Regions from separate parts of the Xanthomonas graminis pv. graminis genome, predicted to be linked through region 2. Evidence: predicted binding sites of a transcription regulator. Region 2 holds the regulator's gene; the other holds the start of a gene.
What was found. The regulator FliA, encoded in region 2, starts transcription of late flagellar genes. The targets are predictions, from matches to a motif close to TAAAGTTTNNCNNNCNNNGGCCGATAA.

Region 1 (7,173 bases), 1.3 Mb from region 2:
TACAGAATTTCGGCAGCGATATCGAGATCGTCGCCATCAACGACCTGCTCGAGCCCGACTACCTGGCGTACATGCTGCAGTACGACTCCGTGCACGGCCGCTTCGACGGCGAGGTATCGGTCGACGGCAATCACCTGGTGGTCAACGGCAAGAAGATCCGCCTGACCCAGGAACGCGACCCGGCGGCGCTGAAGTGGGACGAGGTCGGCGCCGAGGTGGTGATCGAATCCACCGGCCTGTTCCTGACCAAGGACACCGCGCAGAAGCACCTCGACGCCGGCGCCAGAAAGGTGATCCTGTCGGCCCCGTCCAAGGACGACACGCCGATGTTCGTGTACGGCGTCAACCACGCCACCTATGCCGGCCAGGCGATCGTCTCCAACGCCAGCTGCACCACCAACTGTCTGGCGCCTTTGGCCAAGGTGATCAACGACAAGTGGGGCATCAAGCGCGGCCTGATGACCACCGTGCACGCGGCCACCGCCACGCAGAAGACCGTGGACGGCCCCAGCAACAAGGATTGGCGCGGCGGCCGCGGCATCCTCGAGAACATCATTCCGTCCAGCACCGGCGCGGCCAAGGCGGTGGGCGTGGTGATCCCGGAGTTGAACAAGAAGCTGACCGGCATGAGCTTCCGCGTGCCGACCTCGGACGTGTCGGTGGTCGACCTGACCGTGGAACTGGACAAGCCGGCCACCTACGCCGAGATCTGCGCCGAAGTGAAGGCGCAGAGCGAAGGCGCGCTGAAGGGCATCCTCGGCTACACCGAGGACAAGGTGGTGGCCACCGATTTCCGCGGCGACGCGCGCACCTCGATCTTCGACGCCGACGCCGGCATCGCCCTGGACAGCACCTTCGTCAAGCTGGTGTCCTGGTACGACAACGAGTGGGGCTATTCCAACAAGTGCCTGGAAATGGTCAAGGTGGTGGCGAAGTAAGCCGCCACGCCGCCCACAAAAAAAGCGCCCGAGGGCGCTTTTTTTGTGCTTGCCGGGTGGCGCCGGCGCTGCGATCACTCGGCTTCGATGCGCATGTCCTCGCCGCTGCCGGTGACCTTGACCCGGCTGCCGACCGCCAGCCCGGAGACCTCGGCGCTGGGCTTGGACACCACCACCTGCGACTTGTTGTCGAAGCGGATCTTCACCATGTAGTGCGCGGCCGGGCCGTTGCCGGCGATCTTGGCGCCCACGCTGCGGCCCGCGGCCTCGCCGGCTCCGGCTGCTAGCGTCGTCGCACCGACGCCGACACTATCTCCCCTGCTGCTGCTCTTGATGCCCAGGATGCTGCCGGCCATGCCGCCGAGCTTGGTCGCCGCATCGGTGATCTTCTTGGTGCGCTCGGGAACGTCGGTGCCCTTGTTCTCGATCGGCTCCAGCGCCACGATCTCGCCGTGGCGCGGACCGGCGGCCAGCGTCGGCACGGCCAGCGCCAGCAGCGTCAATGCGATCGCCGGCCAGGCGAGACGGGCGAGCGGCTTCTTTGCGGTCATCGGTGTTGCCCCTGTAGGTATGAATCGGAAAGCCTGCCTGCGGCCGCGGCGTCTACTTCTTCTTCGGCCGGCCCCAGCCGCGGAAGTACGGCTGGCACTTGCTGCCGGCGAAGTCGTAGCGGGTGATGATGCCCTCGGCATTGGCCACGAAAGTGACCTCGCAATGTTGCTCGGTCGGCACGAAGACGGTCTGGCTATGCCCAATCTGCTCGAAGATAGGCGTGTTTCCGTCCATGCCGACGATCCTACCGTCGGTCGTCCAGTAATCCGTGCGGTAGTGCTCTTCGATGCCGAAGTTGTAGGTATAGGCGGTTTCGTGGGTCTCGGTGTTTTCCGAGGTGTACAGACCGCGGTCCACCGGCCACTGCATCATCAGTTCGCCGGCGTCGTGGCCGAGCCAGCTGCGGGCGACGTCTTCGGGACTGCCGAACATGTCGGCCGAGGCCGGCGGCGCGGCGCCGAGCACAAACAGGGCGCACAGCATGGGCAGCACGGGAAAGCGACGGAGCGTTGGCATTGCGAATACGTCCTTGCGGTGGGGGCGGCGATGCCGGATCCATGGGCTGCGTCGGTGGAGCGCGCGCAGCGCGCCGGCGCGTTTTTACCATGCCCGGGGGGTGCCGGCAAGCGGCGCTGGCGGCGCCGGCCAAGCGTGGACATCGGCGCCGACGCATGCGCTAATGCGCCTCTGGCCAGCGGATGTTCCCGCGCTGGCATGACAGGCGATGGACAGGGGGCACACAATGGATGCAAGGAGCGAAACAATGCAGATGAACCGTGTATGGACGGGCGCCCTGGTGCTGGCCGTGGCGATGGCGGCCGCGCTGCCGATGCAGGCGATGGCCAAGAAGCACAGCGGCACGCCGAGCTGGATGAACGCCGATGGCGAGGTCACCAATTCCTCGCAGGTCGAAGCCGGCTACGGCGAGACCGTGAAGGGCGTCAACGATTACGAAGGCGAGATCACCGGCAAGCCGGCACCCGGCAGCAAGTTCACCCAGCTCAAGATCGGCATGCCGATGAAGCAGGTGACCGACCTGATCGGCGAACCCACCGACCAGGGTTCCTATGTCACCGGCAAGGCGTTCATCCCGTTCTTCTACGGCGGCGACCGCTACCGTTACGAACTGGCTTACAAGGGCCAGGGCCGCCTGGTGTTCGCCGGCAAGTCGATGGGCAGCGGCGGCAACCTGATCTGGATCATCCACAACAAGAACGACAGCGGCTACCGCGAATAAGCGGGCGCAGCAGCAAGGCCCGGGCCGCGTCGCGCGCCCGGGCTTTTTTTTGCCTGCGTTGCGGCCGACGCGCAGGCGCCGGGCGCGCCTACAGCGCCTGCAAGATCAGCGAATGCCAGCCGGTGCGGTAGGTTTCGTAGCCGGGCGAGGCCGCATGGGCGATGCAGTGCGGGCGTCCGTTGAGATCGCTCAGCACCGCGCCGCGCGGCTGCTTGAACAGCGCCTCGCGGCCGGCGAAGTCGATCCGCTCCTGCAGCATGCGCCCGGCCGAATCGGCCAGGACCTGGCCGTGCGGATCGACGATGCACACCCGGCTGCGGCCCCATTCCTGCTCCGACAGCGGCGTGCGCTGCACCACCGTCTGCGCCAGCGCGTCCCAGCGGAACACGATGCCGAGCACGCCCAGCACGCGGCCATCGACGCGGCCGCCGTCGCGCACCGTGCACGCATACACCAGCACGCGCTCGCCATCGGCCAGGGTGCTGGCATGCACGCCCTGGAAGCCGAACTCCTCGCCGCTGCGGGTGCGCATGGCGTCCTCGAACCAGGCCTGCGCGGACACGTCGCTGCCGGCCGAGGCGTACTGCTGCGGCCGGCCGTTGGCGAGGATGCGGCCATCGGTGCCGGCCAGCACCAGGTCGAAGTACACCGTGTACGACTCCAGGATCTGGCCCATGCGCCGCGCCGCGTAGGCGAGCGCGTCGTCGCCGCGGCCAGGGCGCGCGGCGGCGACGATGGCCGCGTCGGTCGCCCACCAGCGCACGTCGCAGCTGCGTTCGTAGAGGTTGCGGTCGATCAGGTCGATGTTGCTCAGCGCCAGTTCGCTCAGGCGCGTGCGGCGCACGTCGTCGTCCAGCCGCTGCAGGGTGTGGCGCATGTCGGCGCTGGTGCTGGCGGCGACCTTGTCCAGGTCCTGGGTGGCGTCGGCGACCCGCCGCGACAGCACGTCCATTTCCTGCGCGATGACGCTGAAGCCGCGCCCGGCGTGGCCGATCCGCGCCGATTCGATGCGTGCGTTCATCGAGATCACATGGGTGGTGCGGTTGATCTCGTCGATGCGTTGCAGCGACTGCCGCAGCTGTCCGAGCAGTTGATCGGACAGGCCGACCACGGAGCGGATATGGTCGTCGATGCCCGCTTCGGTGGGGGTGGCTGGCAGATTCATTTGCGCTGTCGGTGGGAGGGGAGAGAACAGCAGGCGCAGCATGGGGTAAGGGAGGTAGCGGCCGCCAATGCAATGGCTTTAGCGCCGATTGTGCTGGCGTCTGTTGCCCAGATGCGTTGCCGCGCCTGGGCTGCGCCGCCCGCGGCCGGGCCGCGGCGAGGCCGAACTCGTCTACCATCTGCGCCAGGACCGGCGTCGCCGGACCATAGGCGCGCACAGCGCGCCGTGCCGCCTTGGGGATGGAATCCGGATGGAAGCGTTGATCGTGCTGGTGGTGTTGGCGGTATTGGCGGTGCCGATCCTGATGATCGTGCTGTGGGTGGCGCTGGCAGGCGTGCGCCGGCGCGTGGCGGCCCTGGAACTGCAACTGGCGCAGATGCGGCATGCCGCGGCGCAGGCGGCGCAGGCCGCTGCCCGATTCGACGCAGCCAGCGATGCCGAGCATACCGAGACCGATGCCCAGCTCGCCGACAACGATGGCGTGGAGGAGCGTCCATTCGTCCCGCTCGCTGCGCTCGTCCCGGTCGTGCCTGTACCACCGCCGCTTCCGCCGCCGTTCGTCGCGCCGGCCGCCGCAGCGAGCGAGGCCGCGGACCCTGCCGCCGCGCCACTGTCGCCGGCACCGCGCGGTCCGGATCCGATCGAGCGGTTGCTGGCCGGCACCAAGCGCTGGTTCACCGAAGGCAACGTGCCGGTCAAGATCGGCATGCTGGTGCTGCTGGCCGGCGTCGCCGCGCTGCTGAAGTACGCCGGCGACCAGGGCTGGCTGCGCGTGCCGATCGAACTGCGCTATGCCGGCATCGCCGCCGCGGCGCTGGCCGGCCTGGGCTTCGGCTGGCGCCAGCGCGAGCGCAAGCGCAGTTTCGCGCTGGCCCTGCAGGGCGGTGCGATCGGCGTGCTGCTGCTGACCGTGTTCGCCGCGTTCAAGCTGTCCGCGCTGCTGCCGGCCGGCGCCGCGTTCGCGCTGAGCATCGTGCTGGTGGCCAGCATGTGCGTGCTGGCGGTGGTGCAGGAATCGCGCACTTTGGCGGTGCTGGCCACCCTGGCCGGATTCCTGGCGCCGATCTGGCTGTCCACCGGCAGCGGCAACCATGTCGGCCTGTTCTCGTATTACGCGGTCTTGAACGCGGCGGTGTTCGCGATCGCCTGGTATCGGCCGTGGCGGGTGCTCAACCTGCTCGGCTTCGGTTTCACCTTCGGCATCGGCACGCTATGGGGCGTGCTGCAGTACCAGCCGGCGAAGTTCGCCAGCACCGAGCCGTTCCTGCTGCTGTTCTTCGCCTTCTACCTGCTGATCCCGATCCTGTACGCACGCCGGCAGACCGCCGTGCGCAGTCCGGTGGTCGATGGCAGCCTGCTGTTCGGCACGCCGCTGGTCGCCTTCTCGCTGCAGGCGTGGCTGTTGCGTGACCAGCAGCTGACGTTGGCGTTGTGCGCCTTGGGCCTTGCGGCGATCTACGCAGGGTTGGCGGCGGCATTGATCCGACGCACGCGGTTCACGCTGCTGGGGCAGGGCTATGCACTGCTGGCGGTGGGGTTTGCCACCCTGGCAGTGCCGCTGGCATTGTCCGCACGCGCCACGGCCAGCGTGTTCGCACTGGAGGGCGCTGGCCTGGCCTGGCTGGGGCTGAGGCAACGGCGATGGTTGCCGCAGATCAGTGGTGCCTGCCTGCAACTGCTCGCCGCCTGGGGATTCTTGACCGGTCTGGATGTGGCCTGGCGCGATACGCATGCACTGGCCAATGCCACCTTCACCAGCGGGATGTTGCTGGCACTGGCCGGCTTCGCCGGTGCCTGGAGCTACCGCCGGGTGCGTTCCGACGCGGCGGCGCTGGCCTATTACCTGTGGGGCCTGATGTGGTGGTGCGGCATCGGCGTCGCCGAGATCCAGCGTTTCGTGGTCGTCGATACACGCGCCGATGCGACACTGGCGTTGTGTGCGGTCAGCGGGTGGCTCGTCGCCGAGTTGCACCGGCGCTGGCCGGCGCCTGCGCTGGCCCTGACCACGCTCGGTGGCTTGCTGCTGGCGCTGCCGTTGGCAGTGTGGCAGGTCGCCTCACACGGACAGCCGTTCGCCGGGTATGGCCCGTTGGTGTGGGCACTGTTCGCGGGCTTGGGCCTGCGCAGCCTGGTCTGCCTGCGCCATAGCGGCGGCACCCCGGCGCGGGCGGCGCAATTCGTCTGGTGGCTGGTGTGGCCAACGGTGGCGTCGCTGTTCGGTGGATTTCTGGCGTTGGTTTTCTCGTTGGCATCCGGCTGGAGCTGGGCGCTGATGCTGGCGCCGTGGCTGCTGGTGGCGGCGCTGTCGCTGTTGCGCTGGAGCTGGCTGGCAGCGCCGCTGGGTACGGCGTTCGCGCCGTGCCGCAGTGCCCTGCAGTGCAGCTATTTCGCGTTATTGGGGATGGCGTGGTCAATCAGCCTGATCGTGCGTGGCGCCAGCGCGCCGTTGCCGTGGGTCCCGTTGCTCAATCCCTTGGAAATGACCCAGCTGTTGTTCCTGGTCCTGGTCGGGCGTTGGATGCGCACGCCACAGCTACCGGCGGTACTGCGCCCGCGGTGCATGTCGTTGCTGGCCGGCGCCGGCTTTCTCTGGATCACCAGCATGACCCTGCACGCGGTGCATCACCTGGGAGGCGTGCCGTGGGGGGCGGTCCTGTCCGACAGCGTGGCGCAGACCAGCCTGACCGTGGTGTGGAGCGTGCTCGGCGTGCTGGGCTGGGTACTCGGCTCGCGCCGCGGCCAGCGCGGCCTGTGGCTGGCCGGTGCGTTGCTGATGGCGGTGGTGCTGGGCAAACTGCTGCTGGTGGATCGCGGCAACCTCGGCAATGTCGCCGGCATCGCCTCGTTCATCGCCTACGGCCTGTTGTGCACCGTGGTCGGCTATTTCGCGCCGGCGCCGCCGCGCGCCACCGAACCGGCCGAGGAGGCCCATCCATGAAACGCCTTATCATCCCGGCAATGCTGCTGGCGTTGCTGCCGCTTGCCGGTTTCGCCGCCAGCCAGCGCGACGACTATGCCCAGCAATGGCCGCTGACCCTGCAGGATCCGGCCGCCGGCGCCTACCGCGTGCAACTGGACGATGCGGTGTACCGCAGCGCGCACCTTGCCTCGCTGGGCGACGTGGAGGTGTTCAACGCCGCCGGCGACCCGCTGCCGGCGGCGCTGTTCGCTGCCGAGCATGCCGAAACCACGCCGCGCCGGCAGCCGCTGCCGTGGTTTCCGCTGCCGGCGGTGGCTGGTGGCGGTGCCGACGACCTGGAACTGATCGCCGAGCGCGATAC
Region 2 (7,173 bases):
CGCCGGCGGTATGGGTCGATCGGTCTTGCGGCGACGGGGTGCCGGCCGTGGCGCCGGGCGCCGGGTCGCTGCCGCTGTCGGGACCGCCGGCGTCGGCCAGGATCACCAGCACCACGCGGCGGTTGGCGTTGCGGCCGGCCTGGCTGTCGTTGTCGGCACGCGGGCGGAACTCGCCGTAGCCGATCATCGACAGCCGCGACGGCTGCAGGCCCTGGTCGGCGAACAGATGCACCACGCTGGCCGCGCGCGCCGCCGACAGTTCCCAGTTCGACGGGAACTGCACGGTGGCGATCGGGCTGTTGTCGGTATAGCCCTCCACACGCACGCCGTTGGGCACCGGCACCAGCACCTGCGCCAGCTGCGCCAGGGTGGCGCGGGCGCTCTGGTCCAGCGAGGCGGAGCCGGAGCCGAACAGGATGTCGCTGTTGATCTCCACTTCGATCCACAGTCCGGCATGGCGCACGCTGATCAGATTCTTCTGGATCAGCGGCGCCAGCGCGGCGCCGAGCCGGTCGGCGATGCCGTCGAGCTGGCGCTGTGCGCGGCGTAACTGGTCCTCGTCGCGCAGCGCGGCGGGCGCGCGCAGCGGCGAGGTCGACGGCAGCCGGTTCGGATCGGGCAGGGACAGCGCCGGGCTGGACTTGATCGGGGTCGGGCGTGCGCCGCCCTGGCCCTGCATCAGGTGCTCGCCGACCTGCACCGGACTCATGGTCCGCGGCGCGCCGCCGAAGGCGGTGCTCATCGCGTCGGCCATGACCCGGTACTTGGCCTCGTTGACCGTGGACAGCGCGTACATCACCACGAAGAAGGCGAGCAGCAACGTCATCAGATCGGCATAGGGGATGGCCCATGCCTCATGGTTGACGTGATCTTCGTGCTGACGCTTGCGGGCCATAGTCGTGGGTCAATGCAAGAAGCCGGCCAGCTTCGATTCGATGTTGCGCGGGTTCTCGCCCTGGGCGATGGCGATGAGCCCTTCGATGATCATTTCGCGCTCGCCGCTGCTGTGCTTGATCACGCTCTTGAGCTTGCTGGCCATCGGCAGGAACAGCAGGTTGGCCGAGGCTATGCCGTAGATGGTGGCGGTGAACGCGGCGGCGATGCCGTGGCCGAGCTTGCTCGGGTCGGCGAGGTTCTTCATCACCGCGATCAGGCCCAGCACCGCGCCGATGATGCCCAGCGTCGGTGCGTAGATGCCCATGCCTTCGAACACCTTGGCCGCGGCCAGGTCGCAGTGTTCCTGGCCGTCGAGGTCGATTTCCAGCATGTGCCGGATCGATTCCGGCTCCACCCCGTCGACCAGCATCTGCAGGCCCTTGCGCACGAACGGGTCCTGTTGTTGCTGCACCTGGTTCTCCAGGCCGAGCAGGCCCTGGCGGCGGGCGATGTTGCTCCACTCCACGATCTGCTGCAGCAGCGCCTGGCGATCGCTGGACGGCGGATGCAGGATCCACTTGGCGATCTGGAACGCGCGCTTGAACACCGCCGGCGGGGTATGCACCAGGATCGCGGCGATGGTGCCGACGATCACGATCACGAACGCGGCCGGCGACCACAGCGCCGAGACGCCGGCGCCCTTGAGGATGCTGCCGCCGACCAGCGAAGCGATCGCCAACAGCAAGCCAATGAGACTGAGTTTGTCCATGCAGAAACTATCGGCAGTGAGGGGAGGGACTTGATGGTGGGGCTGTTTTTCGGGACCGGGGACCCGGGACCCAGGACCCGGGAATGATCGCGAGTGCGCTGCATTCCTGCTTGCTGCAGGAGGGGCTTCAGCCCCGATGCGTTACGAGTAAAGCGTCGGGGCTGAAGCCCCTCCTACAGAAAAAGCGCTGCGCTTGAATGGCAAGATGGCCGTTTCCTTTTCAAAAAAAAACGGCATTTCTTCTTCAAATCGCTTGACAGCGATTTTCGCTCGGACACCATCTCCCGGTCCCGGTCCCGGTCCCGGTCCCGGTCCCGGTCCCGGTCCCGGTCCCGGTCCCGGTCCCGGTCCCCGGTCCCCGGTCCCTCAGCTCTTCAACCCATCCACATCCAGGATCAGCGCCAGCCGGCCGTCGCCGATCAGGGTCGCGCCGGCGTAGCCGGGCAGGCCGCGCAGTGCGCGCGGCAGCGGTTTGATCACCACTTCCTCGCGGCCGCGGACCTGGTCCACGACCAGGCCCATGCGCGATTCGCCGGCCTGCAGCACCACCACGGTCAGCAGCGGCAGTTCCGGCGCCTCGATGTTCAGCCACTGGCGCAGGTCCACCAGCGGCAAGGTGTGCGATTGCCGGTCGAGTACGGCGCGGCCGTCGAACCAGCCCAGCGCGCGCCGCGGCGCATGCAGCACTTCGACCACGCGCGCCAGCGGCAGCGCATAGACGGTGTCGCCGGCCTGCACCAGCAGGGTCGGCAGGATCGCCAGGGTCAGCGGCACGCGGATCAGGAAGCGGCTGCCGCGGCCCAGTTCGGACTGGATCTGGATCTGCCCGCTGAGTTCGCGGATGCGCGACTGCACCACGTCCATGCCGACGCCGCGGCCGGAGATGTCGGTGACTTCGGCCTTGGTCGAGAAACCGGGCAGGAACACCAGGTGCAGGCATTCTTCGGTGGTCAGGCGCGCGGCGGCTTCCGGATCGATCAGGCCCTTCTCGCGCGCCTTGGCGCGCAGCCGTTCCGGGTCGATGCCGGCGCCGTCGTCCTGCACCTCGATGCTGACGTAGTCGCCTTCCTGCTGCGCCGACAGGCGCACGTGGCCGCCGCGCGGCTTGCCGGTGGCCTCGCGCAGCGCCGGCGATTCGATGCCGTGGTCGATCGCGTTGCGCACCAGGTGCACCAGCGGATCGGCCAGCGCCTCGACCAGGTTGCGGTCCAGTTCGGTGTCGGCGCCGATCAGTTCCAGGTCCACTTCCTTGTTCAAGGAGCGGGCAACGTCGCGCGCGACCTTGGGGAAGCGCGAGAACACCTTGCCGACCGGCTGCATGCGGGTGCGCATCACCGCCGATTGCAGGCGCGAGGTGGCGATGTCCAGGCTGCTGACCGCGCGGTCCAGTTCTTCGTCGCGCAGGCGCACGCGCAGGGTCTTGAGCCGGTTGCGCGACAGCACCAGTTCGCCGATCAGGTTGACGATCGCGTCCAGGCGCTTGGTGTCCACGCGCACGGTTTGTTCGGGTTCGGAGGCTTTGGCTGGCGCTGCGGCTGCCTTCGGCGCCGTCGGGACTCGGGACTCGGGACTCGGGACTCGGGAAAGCGGTGCTCCGGCGCCGGGAGCGGCACCGTGCAGGTTGTCCAGTAGGGCTTCGAACTCGTCGTCGCTGATCAATTCGGAATCGGCGGAACCGGCCGTTGCATGTGCAGCGCTTTTGCCGGGTCCCGAGTCCCGAGTCCCGGGTCCCGACGGCACGGCGGTTTCTTCGCCGCTGGTCGCAAACTGCGCGATCAGCTGTTGCGGCGCGCGCGGCGGTTCGCTGCCGCTGCCGAACGCGTCGAGCATCGATTGCAGGTAGTCCAGCGACTGCTGCGCGGCGTCGAAGTGCCGCGCCTGCAGCGTGGCCTGGCCGGCGCGCGCCTGGCCCAGGGTGTCCTCGGCGGCGTGGCACAGCTCGACCATGGCGTTGATCGCCAGGAATCCGGCGCCGCCCTTGAGCGTGTGGAACCCGCGGAACACGGCATTGAGCTGTTCGCTGTCCTCGGGCGCATGCTCCAGCGACACCAGTTGCTCGCCGAGCCGGTCCAGGATTTCCTGGGCCTCGATGATGAAGTCGGCAGCGATGTCGTCGGGCACGGCGCTCATCGGATTACAACCCTAGCCCGGACAGCAGATCGTCGGCGTCGTTCTGCGACACGCCGTGGCGGTCCAGACCGGCCAGCGCCGGGCCGGCCAGGCCGCCGTCGGGTTTCTTGTCGTCCTTCGGCGGCAGGCCGAGCGCGCCGAAGCCCTCGTGCACGCGGCGCACGATGGTCGCCACGCGGCGGATGATCTGCCCGGTCAGGTCCTGGAAGCTCTGCGCCAGGGCCATCTCGGTGAGATTGTGGCGGATCTTGTCGAGGATCTCGCCCTGGTCGCCGGTCAGGCCGCCGGCGCGCAGCTGTTCGGCCAGCGCGCGGCATTCCTCGGCCAGGTCCAGGGTGCGGTGGCTGGCCTTCTCGGTCATCTCCACCACGTGGTCCAGGCGCGAGCAGGCGTCGTCCAGTTCGCCGGCTTCGCTGGGAATGACCGGCAGCTCGCCGAGCGCCTGGCCCAGGTCGCGCGCCAGCCGGCTCAGGCCCTGCATCATCGGCCGCGTGCGCCAGGCGGCCAGGGTGTCGATTTCCTTGCGCCAGGCGGTTTCGTCGCCGCGCTCCAGTGCGTCCAGCGCACCTTGCAGGCGTTCGATCAGGGCGCTGCGTTCGGCGGTGGCTTGCATCAGGCGGTCGCTCCCAGGCGTTCGAAGATCTTGCCCAGCTTCTCCTGCAGCGTCTGCGCGGTGAACGGCTTGATGATGTAGCCGTTCACGCCGCACTGCGCCGCCTCGATGATCTGCTCGCGCTTGGCCTCGGCGGTCACCATCAGCACCGGCAGGTGCTTGAGCTTGTCGTCGGCGCGGATGTTGCGCAGCAGGTCGATGCCGGTCATGCCGGGCATGTTCCAGTCGGTGACCACGAACTCGAACGGTGCCGAGCGCAGTGCCGCCAGCGCACTGTTGCCGTCTTCGGCCTCTGCAGTGTTGGTGAAGCCCAGATCGCCGAGCAGATTCTTGACGATGCGCCGCATCGTCGAGAAATCGTCCACGATCAAAATCCGCATGTTCTTGTTCACCGCTAACTCCCTTGGGTCTTATTCTTCGTCTTCCAGGCCGGCGTCTGCCGCTTCGAACGCTTTCAAGCGTCCGCGCAAGCGTACCGTGGCCTGGCCGTGGATCTGGCAGACGCGCGACTCGCTGACACCGAGCACCGCGCCGATTTCCTTCAGGTTCAATTCCTGTTCGTAGTACAGCGACAGCACCAGCTGCTCGCGTTCGGGCAACTGCCCGATCGCCTTGCCCAGCTCGCGGCCGAACTCGCTGCGTTCCAGCATTTGCTGTGGATTGGGGCCGCCCTTGGCGATGGTGTCCAGCTCGCCATGGTCCTCGACCCGCGACTCCAGGCTCAGTACCTGGCCGCGTGCGGCATCTTCCATCAATCGCATGTAGTCGGGAAGCGGCATGTCCATCGCCGCGGCCACTTCGTTGGCGGCAGCGGCCCGGCCGGTGCTCTGTTCGATCTTGCGCACCGCCGAGGCGGCGTCGCGGGCACGGCGGTGCACCGAGCGCGGCACCCAGTCGCCGCGGCGGATCTCGTCGATCATCGAGCCGCGGATGCGGATCGAGGCGTAGGTTTCGAACGAGGCGCCCTGGTCGGCGTCGTAGCTGCGCGACGCCTCGATCAGGCCGATCATGCCGGCCTGGATCAGGTCGTCGATCTCGACGCTGGCCGGTAGCCGGGCCGCCAGGTGGTGGGCGATGCGCCGCACCAGGTCCGAATGCTGGGCGATGTAGTCGTTGGAACTGTTGCGCTGCACGGCGCGGTATTGGGCGGCGGCGTTCATGCGGCGACCCCCCGCTGGATGATCCGTTCGACGAAGAACTCGACGTTGCCGCGTGGCACGGTCGGCGCCTGCCAGCGCGAGGTGCGGCGGGCGATTTCGGTGATCGCCTGCGCCGACGGGCTGGACGGGTAGGCCTTGACCACCGGCTGCTGGCGCTGCACCGACAGGCGCAGCCAGTCGTCCTGCGGCACGCAGCCCAGGTAGTTCAGCGACACGTCGCCGAGGAATTTCTCGCACACCCGGCTCAGCTTGTCGTACAGCAGGCGGCCTTCGTTGGCGTCGCGGACCATGTTGGCGACGATCTGCACCCGGTCCACGCCGCGTTCGCGCGACAGCACCTTGATCAGGGCGTAGGCGTCGGTGATCGAGGCCGGTTCGTCGCAGACCACCACCACCGCGTCCTGCGCGGCCTGGCAGAAGGTCAGCACGCTGTCGGTGATGCCGGCGGCGGTGTCGATGATCATCACGTCCAGCTCGCGCTGCAGCTCGGAGAACACGTTGACCAGGCCGACGTGCTGAGCGGGCGGCAGTTCGGCCATGTGCCGGCGGCCGGAGGCGGCGGGCACCACCATCAACCCGTTGGGCATGTCGATCAGCACTTCTTCCAGGGTGCAGCGCCCGGCGACCAGGTCGGCCAGGGTGAACCTGGGGGTCAGCCCGAGCAGCACGTCGACGTTGGCCAGGCCAAGGTCGGCGTCCAGCAGCAGGGTGCGCTTGCCCATGTCGGCCAGCGCCATCGACAGGTTGACCGAGATGTTGGTCTTGCCCACGCCGCCCTTGCCGCCGGTCACGGCGATCGTGCGCACCGGGCCTAGCGGACCCAGCGGTTCGCTGCGGGTTGCCGACAGGGGGAAGGCATTGGTGAGATTGGCGTAATCACGCGACGGCATGGTTCTGCTCCGGAGTACAGGGCTTATCGGCAGCGCGCCGCAAATCTTCAAGGCGCAATACCAGGCTGGCGGCGTTGGCGCGGTGCAGGTCGTCCGGCACGCGCTGACCATCGGTCACCCAGGTGATGGGAAGCCGGTGGTCCGCGACCACCGACAGGGCACTGCCAAACCGCCCGGTTTCATCCAGCTTGGTCAAGATCACCCCCTGTGGATCGGCGCCGGCGAACCGGCGCACCACCTCGTCCAGGTCGGAGAAATGCGCGTTGGCAGGGAGTACTAGCAAGGACCGGACCACTCGCGAGGCGCGCAGCCAGTGCAATTGTGCGGCCAGGGCGCGGTCGCGCTGGCCCATGCCGGCGGTGTCGATGAGCACCAGCTTGTAGTCGCGCAGGCGCTCCAGCAACTGCTGCAGGGCGGCGTCGCTGTCGGCCTCGTGCACGGCGATGCCGAGCTGGCGGCCGTAGCTGTGCAGCTGTTCGCGGCCGCCGACGCGGATGGTATCGGTGGTGACCAGGGCCACGTCGCGGGCGGCGTGGCGTTCCAGGAAGCGCGAGGCCAGCTTGGCGATGGTGGTGGTCTTGCCGGCGCCGGTGGGGCCGATCAGGGCGATCACGCCGCCTTCCTCGATCGGATCCAGCGGCGCGATCGGCAGGCGCTTGGACAGCAGCCCCAGCATCAGCCCGCGGCCACGGTGCAGCTCCAGGTCGGCGGGGATCTGCATGACCACGTCGCGGA

Region 1: a site for FliA is predicted at 3,947-3,973, ahead of KHF85_RS15150 (methyl-accepting chemotaxis protein). Genes of this name have one in related genera too.

Annotation. Positions count from the first base shown of each region.
Region 1 is NZ_CP076255.1:3,487,672-3,494,844, reverse strand. It holds gene gap (type I glyceraldehyde-3-phosphate dehydrogenase) at 1-938, shown strand, start outside; gene KHF85_RS15165 (hypothetical protein) at 1,013-1,489, opposite strand; gene KHF85_RS15160 (hypothetical protein) at 1,542-2,006, opposite strand; gene KHF85_RS15155 (hypothetical protein) at 2,260-2,727, shown strand; gene KHF85_RS15150 (methyl-accepting chemotaxis protein) at 2,816-3,892, opposite strand; gene KHF85_RS15145 (DUF2339 domain-containing protein) at 4,143-6,830, shown strand; gene KHF85_RS15140 (DUF3999 domain-containing protein) at 6,827-7,173, shown strand, end outside.
Region 2 is NZ_CP076255.1:2,216,660-2,223,832, forward strand. It holds gene motD (flagellar motor protein MotD) at 1-895, opposite strand, end outside; gene KHF85_RS09680 (flagellar motor protein) at 905-1,645, opposite strand; gene KHF85_RS09685 (chemotaxis protein CheA) at 2,012-3,775, opposite strand; gene KHF85_RS09690 (protein phosphatase CheZ) at 3,780-4,388, opposite strand; gene cheY (chemotaxis response regulator CheY) at 4,388-4,780, opposite strand; gene KHF85_RS09700 (RNA polymerase sigma factor FliA) at 4,799-5,548, opposite strand; gene KHF85_RS09705 (MinD/ParA family ATP-binding protein) at 5,545-6,438, opposite strand; gene flhF (flagellar biosynthesis protein FlhF) at 6,425-7,173, opposite strand, start outside.